DNA from 2 places in the Streptomyces sp. NBC_00096 genome. Region 1 is predicted to be linked to the other one. Evidence: riboswitches for the same ligand, from Rfam matches in the RefSeq annotation. Region 1 holds a riboswitch; the other holds the start of a gene.
The links. Region 1 has a riboswitch for S-adenosylmethionine ahead of OG904_RS22620 (aminotransferase class V-fold PLP-dependent enzyme). Riboswitches for the same ligand answer to the same signal wherever they lie in the genome.
Positions count from the first base shown of each region.

Region 2: linked by a shared signal. The riboswitch ahead of thrC (threonine synthase) and the one ahead of OG904_RS22620 (aminotransferase class V-fold PLP-dependent enzyme) in region 1 are both predicted to bind S-adenosylmethionine.

Region 1 covers NZ_CP108221.1:5,128,773-5,135,866, reverse strand. Annotated here, with positions in the region: gene OG904_RS22645 (NlpC/P60 family protein) at 1-201, opposite strand, end outside; gene OG904_RS22640 (NYN domain-containing protein) at 456-1,820, opposite strand; gene OG904_RS22635 (hypothetical protein) at 1,861-2,100, opposite strand; gene OG904_RS22630 (rhomboid family intramembrane serine protease) at 2,237-2,959, shown strand; gene OG904_RS22625 (Lrp/AsnC family transcriptional regulator) at 2,956-3,237, shown strand; gene OG904_RS22620 (aminotransferase class V-fold PLP-dependent enzyme) at 3,595-4,986, opposite strand; SAM riboswitch class IV at 5,220-5,336, opposite strand; gene trpD (anthranilate phosphoribosyltransferase) at 5,419-6,483, opposite strand; gene OG904_RS22610 (cytochrome bc complex cytochrome b subunit) at 6,679-7,094, opposite strand, start outside.
Region 2 covers NZ_CP108221.1:2,955,931-2,963,024, reverse strand. Annotated here, with positions in the region: gene OG904_RS12785 (DUF3263 domain-containing protein) at 1-1, shown strand, start outside; gene otsB (trehalose-phosphatase) at 55-906, shown strand; gene OG904_RS12775 (trehalose-6-phosphate synthase) at 1,045-2,508, opposite strand; gene OG904_RS12770 (glucosyl-3-phosphoglycerate synthase) at 2,601-3,551, opposite strand; SAM riboswitch class I at 3,747-3,905, shown strand; gene thrC (threonine synthase) at 3,923-5,224, shown strand; gene OG904_RS12760 (MoaD/ThiS family protein) at 5,260-5,538, shown strand; gene OG904_RS12755 (cold-shock protein) at 5,936-6,142, shown strand; gene groL (chaperonin GroEL) at 6,512-7,094, shown strand, end outside.

The DNA of each region.
Region 1 (7,094 bases):
CTTGGCCTTGCTGAACTTCTCGGTGGCCTGCTCCGCCTCTTCGTAGAGCGCGTCGACCTTGCTCTTGACCTCGTCCTTGCTCGGCTTGGCCGGCGCGGCGTTGGCGGCCTGGCCGGAGAGGGCCACGGCGGCGGCCGCGGTGACGGTGAGCACGGTCACGCGAGTGCGGGTCGGCTGCTTGGGTCGACGGTGGGACGCCACGAAGGCGAGCTCCTTCTTCCTGGAGCCGCCGAAGGAACGCAAGCTCGGCGACACCTCCGCCGCCACCCCGAATGAGTGAACTACCGCACGAAGGTTTGACTCGAGAGTAGTGACCTCGCTGTGATCAGTTCAAATCCTCCCGGGAAAAAATTCGCTCTCCGACCAGCTTCTTTACCTACAGCGCACGCTCTGTGCAGGGGACTTGACGGTACGTTCCCATGAACCCCTGCCAATTCCGGCATTGGGCCTACTAGTTACGAAACGCGCGAAAGCCGCTTCAGCAACAAAGCGGACGTAACCGGCCGCGCCCCGGCCTTGGCCACCCCGTCGGCGACCTCGCGGTCCGTGGAGACCACGACCACCGGCCGGCCCGGGGGCTCCGCGCGCACCAGCTGGCGGATCAGCTCGTCCGCCGTCACCCCGGCCTTCGAGAACAGCACCCGCACCCCGCGCGGCGGCGCGAGCAGCACCGGGGCCGCCAGCTCCGCCCCGTCGAAGACACAGGTCATCTCGGCGCCCGTCTGCGCGGCGAGCATCGACAGCCCGCCCAGCAGCCTCAGCCGCTGCTTCTCCAGCGGCATCGTCGGATAGCCGGTCTTGGTGACGTTGTAGCCGTCGACCACCAGATGGGCCTGCGGCAGCGCCAGCAGCTGGTCGAGCAGCGCCGGGTCGGTCTCCGACAGCGCGCGCGCCGCGATGTCCTTCGGGGTCATCCGGCCCGGCTCCACCGCCTCCACCGTGTCGGCGGGCCGCGTGGAGACCGGCGGCAGCGCGAGCTCCCGGCGCAGTCCCGCGGCGGCGTCCAGCACGGTGTCCAGCAGCAGCCGCAGCCGCATGTCCTCGATGCTGCGTCCCTCGCGGGTGGCCCGGCGCGAGGTCTCCAGCGCCGACTCCACCTCCGCGAGGCGGGACTTGAGCCGCCTGGACTCGCTCTCCGAGGCGGTCACCCGGGTGGCCGCCTCGGCGCGGATGCCGTCGATCTCGGCGTTGACCTTGCGCAGGGCCGCATCGCCCCGCTTGACGTCGCTGAGGGCGCTGCGCAGCTTGCGCTGAAGCGATTCCGCTTCCTTGCGCGCCGTCTCCAGCTCGGCCCGTACCTGGTCGACGCCCGCGCGCTGCAGTTCCCGTACGTGGGCCAGCTCCTCGCGGAGCCGGTCCAGCTCCCGGCGGGCCTCCTCGTCGACCCGCTCGGCGTCGGCGCGCTGCGCCTCCTCACCGGCGGCGGCGACCAGCTTGACCCAGCCGGCCGGCCGCAGGACGTACGCGGCGGCCGCCACGTCCAGCGGATCGGCGGCGGCGGGCGGGGCGCCCGACTCCAGCGCGGCGGCCAGTTCGGCCTGCGCCTCGCGGAGCTTCTCGGCGACCCGGCCCCGGAAGACGGGGTCGCTCTCCACGGCCGTCGCCATGGCGTTGCCCGCGAACTTGGCGCGCCGGGTCGGGGTGAACCGGGCGTACTGGCGCAGCTGCGCCGGAAGGTCCGCGACCGTCAGTCCGCCGAAGGCGTCCGAGACGAGCGCGACGACCCGGCGCCGCACGCCCTCCGGGAGCGGGCGGTCGAGCACCTCGGCGGCGTCGCCGGCCGCGTCGGCCGGCTCAGCGCCGCTTGCTGGCTCCACAATCCGTCACCCCTACCGTCATTCACCTGCGGGCAGGGCTCCCTCAGGAGTCCGCGCCCGGCCTGTCCACGAGCTCGATCTGGTCCACCGCGTTGCACCAGCGGCAGCGCACCGACTCGATGGTCTCATTGACCACCTCTCGCTCTTCGACCTTGGGCTCCCCGGCGAGGTCCAGGTGGACGTACTCCACGACCTTCGACGAACGGGTGACGTCGAAGCGCGTGAGGTTGCCGCACAGGGTGCAGCGCCACCGGGTGGTGTCGGTCGGCAGGGGAACCGTCATCAGGCCGCTCTCTCCTTCTATGTCGTACGGGGACAGACGCACGCGGTCGTACACAGTTGTACAAGGACATGCGTAGCTCGTAACCCTACGGCCTGCCGCACCCGCGGGTGGGCCCGACTGGGTCATGCTCGGTCGCATGATCGTAAGGTGGCAGGCCGTACGCGAGGCCGTCCGGGGCCCGGTGGTCACCCATGCGCTGATCGCCGGCTGCTGCGTGGTGTTCCTGCTGAGCCCGGCGTCGGGGCTGAACCCGGTCTACGGGACGGGTGACCGGCTCCTGCTGAACGGGACGGCGTACTTCCGGCGCTGGGGCGTGGTCCCCGACGAGCTGTTCACCGGCTCCGGCCGGGCGGCGCTCACCCCTCTGACGGCCCTGTTCGTGCACGGCAGCTGGCTGCACCTGCTGGGCAACATGCTGTTCCTCTACGTCTTCGGGGCGATGACGGAGCGTCGCATGGGCCGGGCCGGGTTCCTCTTCTTCTACGTCTGTACGGGTTACCTGGCGCTGGCGGCGTACGCGGCGGCCAACGCCTCCTCGGACCAGACCCTGGTCGGCGCCTCCGGGGCCATTTCCGCGGTCCTGGGGGCCTTCCTGTGCCTGTTCCCCAGGGCGCGGGTGACGAGCCTGTTCCCGTTCCTGTTCTTCCTGCCCCTGCGGTTCCCGGCGTGGATCGTTCTGATGTTCTGGTTCGCCCTCCAGTGGCTGGCGGCCCACCGGGCGGCGAGCGGGCCGGGAGTCGCCTATCTGGCCCACGTGGTGGGCTTCTCGGTGGGCTTCCTCTACGCGTGGGTGCGCTACCGGCGTGGGACTAGAGTGAGGAGACCAGTGACTGCCGGCGAGGGAGACAGCCAACCGTGATCACCGCGATCGTGCTCATCAAGACCAGCGTGGACCGGATCCCCGAGATCGCCGAGGCCATCGCGGCACTCGAAAGCGTCAGCGAGGTCTACTCCGTCACGGGTACGTACGACCTCATCGCGCTGGTCCGGGTGTCCCGCCACGAGGACCTTGCGGACATCATCCCCGGCCGCATCAGCAAGATCCCGGGCGTCGAGGCCACGGACACGCACGTGGCGTTCCGCACCTACTCCCAGCACGACCTGGAAGCGGCGTTCGCCATCGGCCTCGACGCGTAGCGGTTCAGAGGGCGGGCAACGCCCCGCCCGGCCGGGCGGGGCGGCCCTCCTGGAGTCGGAACGGGTACCCGCGCAGGTAGTCCCCGAGGTCGCCGGTGGACGAACTCGTCGAAGCCCTCGTCGTTGTAGAGCGCATGGGCCGACGCGACCTCCCGCCCCACCCAACAGGTGTCGGTCCCGGCGCCGTGGAACGGCCCCGGCGCGTTGCGCCAGTCGCGGTCGGCCCACGCATCCGGCCAGGCACCCCACGGTGGGCTGTACGCCGGTACCCACTGCGCGTTGCCCGGTAGCGGCTCGCCGACGGCGCAGGCCCGAATGGTGGGCATCGGGTCCCAGTGGGTCATGCCCCGCAGCCTGTCAGACGGCCGGGACGCAGCGGCCCTCTTCGGTGCGGTACTGCCACTTCGCGCCGTCCGAGACGAGCTCCTTGACGGCGCGGACGAAGCGCTCGACGTGCTCGTCGGGGGTGCCCGCGCCGAAGCTGACGCGGATGGCGTTGAGGGACCGCTCGCCCGGGGCCGCCTCCGGGGCTCCGCATTCGCCCTGGGCCTGCGGCTCGCTGCCCAGGAGGGTGCGGACCAGCGGGTGGGCGCAGAACAGGCCGTCGCGGACGCCGATGCCGTACTCGGCGGAGAGCGCGGCGGCGAAGTGGGAGCTGTTCCAGCCGTCCACCACGAAGGAGATGACGCCGACGCGCGGGGCGTCGTCACCGAAGAGGGAGAGGATCCGCACGGCCGGGACGTCGGCCAGACCGTCCCGGACCTTGGCGATGAGCTGCCGCTCGCGGGCGACGAGGCTTTCGAACCCGGCCTCGTTCAGCGCCTTGCAGGCGGAGGCGATGGAGTAGACGCCGATGACGTTCGGGGAGCCGGCCTCGTGGCGGGCGGCCGTGGTGTGCCACTCGACGTCCACGCCGCCGTCCTCGCGCCTGGCCACCTTGCGGGAGGCGCCGCCGCCGGCGAGGTACGGCTCGGCCTCCTGGAGCCAGTCCGAGCGGCCGGCGAGGACGCCCGAGCCGAAGGGCGCGTAGAGCTTGTGGCCGGAGAAGGCGACCCAGTCCACGTCCAGCTCCTGCACGGAGACGGGGTGGTGCGGGGCCAGCTGGGCGGCGTCCAGCACGATCCGTGCGCCGTGGGCGTGCGCGGCGGCGGCGAGCTCCTTGACGGGCCACAGTTCACCGGTGACGTTCGAGGCGCCGGTGACGCAGACCAGCGCCGGACCGTAGGGGTCGCGGCCGGCGAGCGCCCGCTCCAGGGTCTCGACGGCCTGGGCCGGGGTGCGGGGCGCGTTGAGGTAGGTGACCTGCGCGTCCTTCCACGGCAGCAGCGAGGCGTGGTGCTCGGTCTCGAAGACGAACACCTGGCAGTCGGCCGGCACCACGGCGGCGAGCAGGTTGAGGGAGTCGGTGGTGGACCGGGTGAAGATCACCTGGTCGGAGGGGCGGCAGTCGAGGAACTCGGCGACGGTGACGCGGCTCTGCTCGAAGAGGTCGGTGGAGAGCTGCGAGAGGTAGCCGGCGCCGCGGTGCACGCTGCCGTAGTACGGGGCGTACGCGGCCACGTCGTCCCAGACGCGCTGCAGGGCGGGGGCGCTGGCCGCGTAGTCGAGGGCGGCGTAGGTGACTTCGCCGCCGGTGACGAGCGGGACGGTGACGTCACGGCCGAGGACCGGCAGCGGCTCGGCACAGGCGGGGTCGACGGTGACGTCGGCGGAAGCGGTGGAGGCGGCGGCGTTCAGGGTTGCGGACATGGCGGTATCTCCCGGCAGGCGGTCTGAATGGCTTCGACGAGCCCGTACGCGGACACGGCGCTGCGGCCGTTCGGGGTACGGGAATTGCCCCGGAGGAAGGGATGGCGTCCGCAGATGTGCGGGTACGCGGAAATGACCCTGTTCCGAGGGGTGAAGAAGGGGCGAGTCGCCCTATCGCATTCGCTTGCTCACGGAAAACGCTCCTCGAGAGACCAGGACCCCTGGTGTCGAGGGATCCGCGCTTGCCGTAGGCCTCACTGCCTACGACCTGGTCATCACCCGGGGCACCCCGCCACGGAAGGAGGGTTGCCGGACAGCAAGCCGGGGCCAAAACGCTGTCACTCGTGACCTGAGGAGCATCCTGCCACAAGATCCTCCGGGCGCAAGACCCCGGTCCACATTCCGGACCGGGATCTTGGCCTGATCCGACCGTCAGGCGTTGCTGGCCGCCACCCACCGCGCCAGCGCCGCCCGGGCGGCGCCCGAGTCGATCGACTCCGCAGCCCGCACGACCCCCGCCGCCAGCTGCTCCTCCAGCGACCCCGTACCCGGATCCAGCGCCACCAGGGCCGCCGCGGAGTTCAGCAGTACGGCGTCACGGACCGGGCCGGTCTCGCCGGCCAGCAGGCGGCGCGCCACGTCCGCGTTGTACGAGGCGTCCGCGCCGCCGAGCTCGGAGACGTCCACCAGGGGGATGCCGATGTCGCGCGGGTCGAAGGTCTGCTCGGCGACCTTGCCGTCCCGGACCCACCAGACCTTGGAGGTCGCCGTGGTGGTGAGCTCGTCCAGGCCGTCGTCACCGCGGAAGACCAGCGCCGAGGAACCGCGCTCCGCCAGCACGCCCGCGACGATCGGGGCCATCCGGGCGTCGGCCACGCCGGTGGCCTGGGCCCGTACCTTCGCCGGGTTGGTGAGCGGGCCGAGGAAGTTGAAGGTGGTCCGGATGCCCAGTTCCTTGCGGGCCGCCGCCACGTGCCGCAGCGCCGGGTGGAACCTGACCGCGAAGCAGAAGGTGATCCCGGCTTCCTCGGCGACCTGCGCGACCCGTGCGGGGGTGAGGTCCAGGTTGACGCCGAGCTTCTCCAGGACGTCCGAGGAGCCGCTGGCGGAGGACGCGGCCCGGTTTCCGTGCTTGACCACCTTGGCGCCCGTACCGGCCACCACGACCGCCGACATGGTCGAGATGTTGACGGTCTTGGCGCCGTCGCCCCCGGTGCCGACGATGTCCACCGTCCGGCCCGGCACCTCGATCAGGTTGGCGTGTTCGTACATGGCCCGCACCAGACCGTTGATCTCCGCGACCGTCTCGCCCTTGGCCCGCAGCGCGACCGCGAAGCCGGCGATCTGGGCGTCGGTGGCCTCGCCCCGCATGATCCGGTCCATCGCCCAGGCCGTGTCGTCGGCGCTGAGGTCCCGGCCGGTCAGCAGGGCGTCCAGCACGCCCGGCCAGCCACGGGCCGCCACGCTGTCGCCGCCTGCCGGGGTCACAACGTTCATGGTCCGCTCCTGCTGCTGGTCGGCCGTCCGATGCCGGGGCCCACGTCGAATGGGAAGGGCTTCAGCCTATCCAGCCCCGGAGACGGCAAAGAGCCCCGTCCAGACACTGGACGGGGCTCTCGCCGTGGCAACACCAGGACTGACCGAAATCAGTCCCTCAAGCGTGTGAAACGTGTGAAGCCGTGACGCGGGAGATCAGTGGTGGCCGTGGCCGCTCTGGATCTCCTTGTACTCCTCGACCGAGGGCTTCGGGATCTGGTTGTTCTCCCCGTAGTAGCCCTTGCTGAGCTTCACGCGGAGCTTCTCCAGCGCCTTCACCTTGCGCTCGACACCGTTCTCGTCGACCGTCGCGCCGATCTCGGCGGGCTGGTACTGCTCGTACGAGGTGAGCGTGTGCAGCTTGCCCTGCGAGAGCGGCTCGTGGACCTCGACGAACTCACCGTGCGGCAGGCGCTTGATGATGCCGGTCTCGCGACCGTGCAGCACCTTGTCCCGGTCCCTGCGCTGGAGGCCGAGGCAGATGCGCTTGGTGATGATGAAGGCGACGACCGGACCGACGAAGAACGCGACGCGGGCGAACCAGGTGATCGAGTTGATCGACAGGTGGAAGT
Region 2 (7,094 bases), 2.2 Mb from region 1:
GCGGTCTGCCGCGCGCCGTAGCCGTGGCCCGGCTGGGCCGTTAGGGTCGAGCGTATGGGGAGCCATCCGCACGATCTGCCGATGCCCGTCACCGCCGCCGGACGCGAGGGGCTCGAAGCCCTCCTCCGTGCACCACGGCGTTCCGTCGTCGCCCTCGACTTCGACGGCACCCTCGCCGACATCGTTCCCGACCCCGACCAGGCCCGGGCCCATCCCGGAGCCGTCGCCGCGCTCTCCGCGCTCGCACCCCGGGTGGGATCCGTCGCCGTCGTCACCGGCCGGCCGGCCGGGGTCGCCGTCCGCTACGGCGGCTTCGCCGGGGTCCCCGGGCTGGAACACCTCGTCGTCCTCGGCCACTACGGGGCCGAGCGGTGGGACGCCGTGAGCGGTACGGTCCACGCCCCCGCCGAGCATCCGGGGGTCGCGGCCGTCCGGGCGGAGCTGCCCGGGTTCCTGGACGCGATCGGCGCCTGGAGCGGGACCTGGATCGAGGAGAAGGGCCAGGCGCTGGCGGTCCACACCCGCCGCGCCAAGGACCCGGCGGCGGCCTTCGCGGCCCTGCGCGAACCCCTGGCGGGGCTGGCGGCGCGCCACGGCCTGATGGTCGAACCGGGCCGGGCCGTACTGGAACTGCGGCCGCCCGGGATGGACAAGGGCGTCGCCCTGACGGAGTACCTCGCGGAGGTGGGGGCCTCGGCCGTCCTGTACGCCGGGGACGACCTCGGCGATCTGGCGGCGTTCTCGGCGGTGGAGAAGCTGCGGGCGGAGGGGGTGCCGGGGCTGCTCCTGTGCAGTGGGTCCGGGGAGGTTCCGGAGCTCGCCGCACGGGCGGACCTGACGGTGTCCGGCCCCTCGGAGGTGGTCACCTTCCTCGCCGCCCTGGCTACCGCGCTGCCCCAGGCCTGACCTGCCCTGCGGGGCCGGAGAATCCAGCCCCGCAGGCGTTTGAGGAGCGGGGGTCCGGGGGCTGGTCCCCGGCAACGGCAACGGCAACGGCAACGGCAACGGCAACGGCAACGGCAACGGCGCCGCGCCCGGCAACCGTCAGGCGTTGCGCAGGGCGTCCAGTTGGGCCGTGAGCCACTGGGCCGGGGGGAGGGCGGTGGCCGCCGCGGCCAACCGCTTCGTGCGGTCCGCACGCTCGGCGGTCGGCATGGACAGCGCCGCGTGCAGCGCCTCCGCCGTCTCCGTGACGTCGTACGGGTTCACCGTCAGCGCGTCCTCGCGGAGCTCCGCGTACGCCCCCGCCCCCGTCGACAGCACCAGCACGCACCCCGCCTCCGACACCACCGGGATCTCCTTCGCCACCAGGTTCATCCCGTCCCGCACCGGGTTGACCAGCGCCACGTCCGCCAGCCGGTACACCGCCAGCGACCGCGCGAAGTCGTCCTCGACCGAGACCAGGACCGGCTGCCAATCCGCCGTCCCGAACTCCTCGTTGACCGAGGCCGCGAGCTCCGCCACCGCCTGCGTGTACTCCCGGTACACCCTCAGGTCCTGCCGCGAGGGGTAGGCGGAGGCCAGGTGGACCACCTTGCCGCGCCATTCGGGGTGGACGGTCAGCAGCTCCCGGTAGGCCAGCAGGCCCCGCAGGATGTTCTTCGACAGTTCCGTGCGGTCCACCCGGACGATCGTCTTCAGGCCGTGCGTCCGCTCCCGCAGTGCCGCCAGCTTCGCGTCCACCTCCGGCCGGTGCGCCAGAGCCCGCAGCTCGTCGCCGTCCACGCCCAGCGGGTAGCGGGCCATCTCCGTGAACCGGTGCTCCGCCGGCCCGCTGCCGTCCGCCGCGTACCTGCGGTGCTCCACCCCCTGCGGGCCGCCGGTCCCCAGGACGCCGGTCGCGCGGCCGGTGGCGTCGTCGATGTCCGCGCCCCGGATGAACTCGGCGCCCCACTCCCCGGTGTGGAAGCCCACCTGGTCCGCGCCGAGCATCCCCCACAGCAGCTGCCCGCGGATGTCCTCCGGGAGCATGCGCAGGAAGTCGGGGGACGCCCACGGCGTGTGCGTGAAGTGCCCGATCCTCAGGTCCGGGCGCAGCTCGCGCAGCCGTCCCGGGGCCAGCGCCAGGTGGTAGTCCTGGATCAGGACCGTCGCCCCCGGCGCCGCCTCCTCGGCCAGCGCCGCCGCGAAGGCCTCGTTGTAGGCGGTGTACGACTGCCACTGCCGCCGGAACCCCGCGTCGAAGACCGGCTCGCGCGGGACGTCGTAGAGGTGGTGGTGGAGGAACCACAGCACCGAGTTCGCGATGCCGTTGTACGCGTCGTCGTAGACCTCCGGGTCGATGTCGAGCATCCGTACGCCCGGCTCGGCCACGCCCCGCCGTACCGCCTCCCGGTCCGCGTCCGACAGGGCCGCGCAGATCCACACGGCCCCCGGTTGTTCCGCGAGGGCGGCGGAGAGGCCGGAAACGAGACCGCCCCCGCCGCGGCGGGCACTGAGCGTGCCGTCCGCGGCGAGGGCGTACGAGAGCGGGCCGCGGTTCGCGGCGACGAGCACCTGGGAAGCCATGCGGCGAACCTAGCCCGCCCCGCGCCCGGTCAAACGTCAGCTCCTGCGTGTCCGGCGGACCGAGACGAAGACCACTGCGCCGACCCCGGCCGTCACGCCACGCGGCGGCTCGCGTACTCCTCGATGTCCCGCATCGGCGGCCGCTCCACGGTGTCCACGGCGTGGGTGTGCGCCACGAACCCCTCCGGACCGCGCTCGAACTGCGTCAGCTCGGGGCGCACGAGGTGCCCCCGCGAGAGCCGCAGCAGCGCCGTGCGGTAGATCGCCGCGGCCATCCGCCCCAGCGCCTGGCCGTCCTGGTGCCGGTGCAGCCGTACGCCCACGTCCACCTGGGCCAGCGCGTCCAGCCCGACCGTGTGCAGCGCGTCCACCAGCAGGCCCAGCTCGACGCCGTAGCCCACGGGGAAGGGCAGCCGCTCCAGCAGCTCGCGGCGTACGGCGTACTCGCCGCCCAGCGGCTGGACGAAGCCCGCCAGCCGGGGCCAGTGGAGGTTGAGCAGCGGGCGGGCCACCAGCTCCGTGACCCGGCCGCCCTGGCCGGGGGTGTCCCCCAGGGGGCGGTCGTACATCGCCTTGACGAACTGCACCTGCGGATCGGTCAGCAGCGGGCCGACGATCCCGGAGACGAAGGAGGCGGAGAAGTCCCGCAGGTCGGCGTCGACGAAGCAGACGACGTCACCGGAGGTGGCCAGCAGCGAGCGCCACAGCACTTCGCCCTTGCCGGGCACGGCGGGGATGCGCGGCAGGATCTCGTCGCGGTGCACCACCCGGGCGCCCGCCTTGGCCGCGACCTCGGCGGTGCGGTCGGTGGAGCCCGAGTCGATCACCACCAGTTCGTCGACCAGGGGGAGCGGGGGCCCCTCGATCAGATCGCGCCGGATCACCTCGACGATCTCCCCGACGGTGGCCTCCTCGTTCAGCGCGGGCAACACCACGCTGACCGTCGTACCGGCTGCCCTTTTGGCGGAAAGCAACTGGTCGAGCGGTCGGTCGGCGGCGGACCAGGAGCGGTCTGCCAGCCAGCGCTCCACCTCTTCCAGCACCTTCGGAACTCCTCTGTCGATCCGTGGACCACCTGCGGTTTCGGCCGAAATGTGATCCATCTCGCGGTTCGGACGGCTGTCTCAACCACCCGGGGCTTCGGTTACAGTCTTGAACAACGCAAAGGTCCGCCGCATGCCGGGGGCCCGCGTACAAACGCCCGGGCGCGCCACAGAGCGTGTTGCCCGGTGCCATACCGCTCATCCAGAGGGGCAGAGGGACACGGCCCGTTGAAGCCCCGGCAACCCTCCAGTCGGTTCTCGCGATCGCGCACACCAGCGACGTCAGCGAGGTCCCCGGCTAGGGAAGGTGCCAATTCCGTCTCATGGCGAAGTGCGCCATGGGGAAGATGAGGAGAAAGGGCCTCGCCATCATGGCTGCACAGACTGTCTCAACCTCTGCCGAATCCGCTGCTTCGGGCACTTCTGTCGATCTCGGTCCCGCCACCGGCCTTTCCTGTCGTGAGTGCGGTACCCGCTTCGAGCTCGGCCCGATCTTCGCCTGCGCCGAATGTTTCGGACCTCTCGAAGTCGCCTACGAGCTGCCGCTCGGTGACCCCGAAGCCCTGCGCGCCGCGATCGAGGCCGGCCCGAACAACATCTGGCGCTACGCGCCGCTGCTGCCCGTCCCGGCGGACGTGGCCTCCAAGCCGAGCCTGAACCCGGGCTTCACCAAGCTCGTGGACGCGGCCAACCTGGCCAAGGAGCTCGGCTTCACCGGCAAGCTGTACGTCAAGGACGACTCCGGCAACCCGACGCACTCCTTCAAGGACCGCGTCGTGGCCATCGCCGTCGAGGCCGCCCGCGCCTTCGGCTTCACCACCCTCTCCTGCTCCTCCACCGGCAACCTGGCCGGCGCCGTCGGCGCCGCGGCCGCCCGCGCCGGCTTCCGCTCCTGCGTCTTCATCCCGCACGACCTGGAGCAGGGCAAGGTCGTCATGGCCGGTGTCTACGGTGGCGACCTGGTCGGCATCGAGGGCAACTACGACGACGTCAACCGCTTCTGCTCCGAGCTCATCGGTGACCCGCTGGGCGAGGGCTGGGGCTTCGTCAACGTCAACCTGCGCCCGTACTACGGCGAGGGTTCCAAGACCCTGGCGTACGAGATCTGCGAGCAGCTCGGCTGGCAGCTGCCCGACCAGATCGTCATCCCGATCGCGTCCGGCTCGCAGCTGACGAAGATCGACAAGGGTCTGCAGGAGCTGATCAAGCTCGGCCTCGTCGAGGACAAGCCGTACAAGATCTTCGGTGCCCAGGCCGAGGGCTGCTCGCCCGTCTCGACCGCCTTCAAGGCCGGTCACGAGGTGGTCCGCCCGCAGAAGCCGAACACCATCGCCAAGTCGCTGGCCATCGGCAACCCGGCGGACGGCCCGTACGTCCTGGACATCGCGCGCCGCACCGGCGGCTTCGTCGAGGACGTCAACGACGAGCAGGTCGTCGAGGCCATCAAGATCCTCGCGCAGACCGAGGGCATCTTCGCCGAGACCGCGGGCGGCGTGACCGTCGGCGTGACGAAGAAGCTGGTCGAGAACGGTCAGCTCGACCCCTCGCTGACCACCGTGATCCTGAACACCGGTGACGGCCTCAAGACCCTGGAGGCGGTGGCCGCCGACAGCGGCCAGACCGCCACCATCCGCCCGAGCCTGGACGCGTTCCGCGCCGCCAACCTGGCCTGATCTCCCTCCCTGCACCCCGGAAAGGCAGTAGCGCCATGAGCGTCAACGTCCGCATCCCCACCATCCTGCGCACCTACACCGGTGGCAAGGCCGAGGTCCCCGCCGAGGGCGCGACCCTCGCCGAGGTCATCGAGTCCCTGGAGAAGAGCCACCCGGGCATCGCCGCGCGCGTCCTGGACGACCAGGGCAAGCTGCGCCGCTTCGTGAACGTCTACGTCAACGACGACGACGTGCGCTTCGAGGGCGGGCTGCAGACGTCCACCCCGGACGGCGCGGGCATCTCGATCATTCCGGCCGTCGCGGGCGGCTGCTGACGACGGGCCCGCTCCGCCCAGAACGCTGAATTGCCCCCTCCGGTAATAACCGGAGGGGGCAATTCTGCTTGATTGGGCGCGGTAAGGTTGGGGAAGTCCCCTCCGCTGTTCTTGCCCGCCGCATATGAGCGGGCCGCGAGAGGGTTGACATTGAGTCAACATGCAAGTGCGCTATGGGGCGTTGGCGTGGTTTGTCCGGCCCGAGTTGCCCAGGAATATTCCTGATTTTCACCCTATTTCAATCTTTTGGCGTGTCCAGAATTCTCGTCGGAATGACCTGTTGCAGACAGCAGCGGTGCGGATACATTCAGCCCCGGTCGAGGCGTTCCGGCGCAAGTTCTGACCCGGGACCGCGAAGTGCGGTCCTGCGCAAGGGCCAGTAATAGGGGAGTTAGGCATGGCTCAGGGCACCGTCAAGTGGTTCAACGCGGAGAAGGGCTACGGCTTCATCGCGGTCGACGGTGGTGCGGATGTGTTCGTCCACTACAGCGCCATCCAGATGGACGGGTACCGCACCCTTGAAGAGGGTCAGCGGGTCGAGTTCGAGATCTCGCAGGGCCAGAAGGGTCCGCAGGCGGACATGGTCAAGCTCGCCGCCGGCTAGTCCGACCGCGATCGACCTCCGACACGTACGCGGCCCTCGCACGGCGGCCGCGCACGGCGGCACAACGGCACATGTACGAGGGGCCCACATCCTGGACACGGGATGCGGGCCCCTCGTGCGTGGCGGCCTCGGGGCCCTTGCGGCGTCTGGGTGTTCATCCCGGGTTGTCCGAAGCCGCTTGCACTCGGAGGGGTCGAGTGCTAATCATTGGCGTTAGCACTCTCCTGGTGAGAGTGCTACTAAACGAGGACCGGGTCGGTGAGGCCCGCAGGGTCCGGTGGGAAGGAACCGCCGGGCACGCAGGCCGTCCGTCGCGGGCGCGGGCGCGGTCCGGGAGCAATCCACCGCTGTCCGGGAGGACCACTTCAGATGGCCAAGATCATTGCGTTCGACGAGGAGGCCCGCCGCGGCCTCGAGCGTGGGATGAACCAGCTCGCCGACGCCGTCAAGGTCACCCTTGGCCCCAAGGGTCGCAACGTCGTCCTTGAGAAGAAGTGGGGCGCCCCCACGATCACCAACGATGGTGTGTCCATCGCCAAGGAGATCGAGCTCGAGGACCCGTACGAGAAGATCGGCGCCGAGCTGGTCAAGGAAGTCGCCAAGAAGACGGACGACGTCGCCGGCGACGGTACGACCACCGCCACCGTTCTCGCCCAGGCGCTCGTCCGCGAGGGCCTGCGCAACGTGGCCGCCGGTGCGAACCCGATGGCCCTCAAGCGCGGTATCGAGAAGGCCGTCGAGGCCGTCTCCGCCGCCCTGCTGGCGCAGGCCAAGGATGTCGAGACCAAGGAGCAGATCGCTTCGACGGCCTCCATCTCCGCCGCCGACACCCAGATCGGCGAGCTCATCGCCGAGGCCATGGACAAGGTCGGCAAGGAAGGCGTCATCACGGTCGAGGAGTCGCAGACCTTCGGCCTGGAGCTCGAGCTCACCGAGGGCATGCGCTTCGACA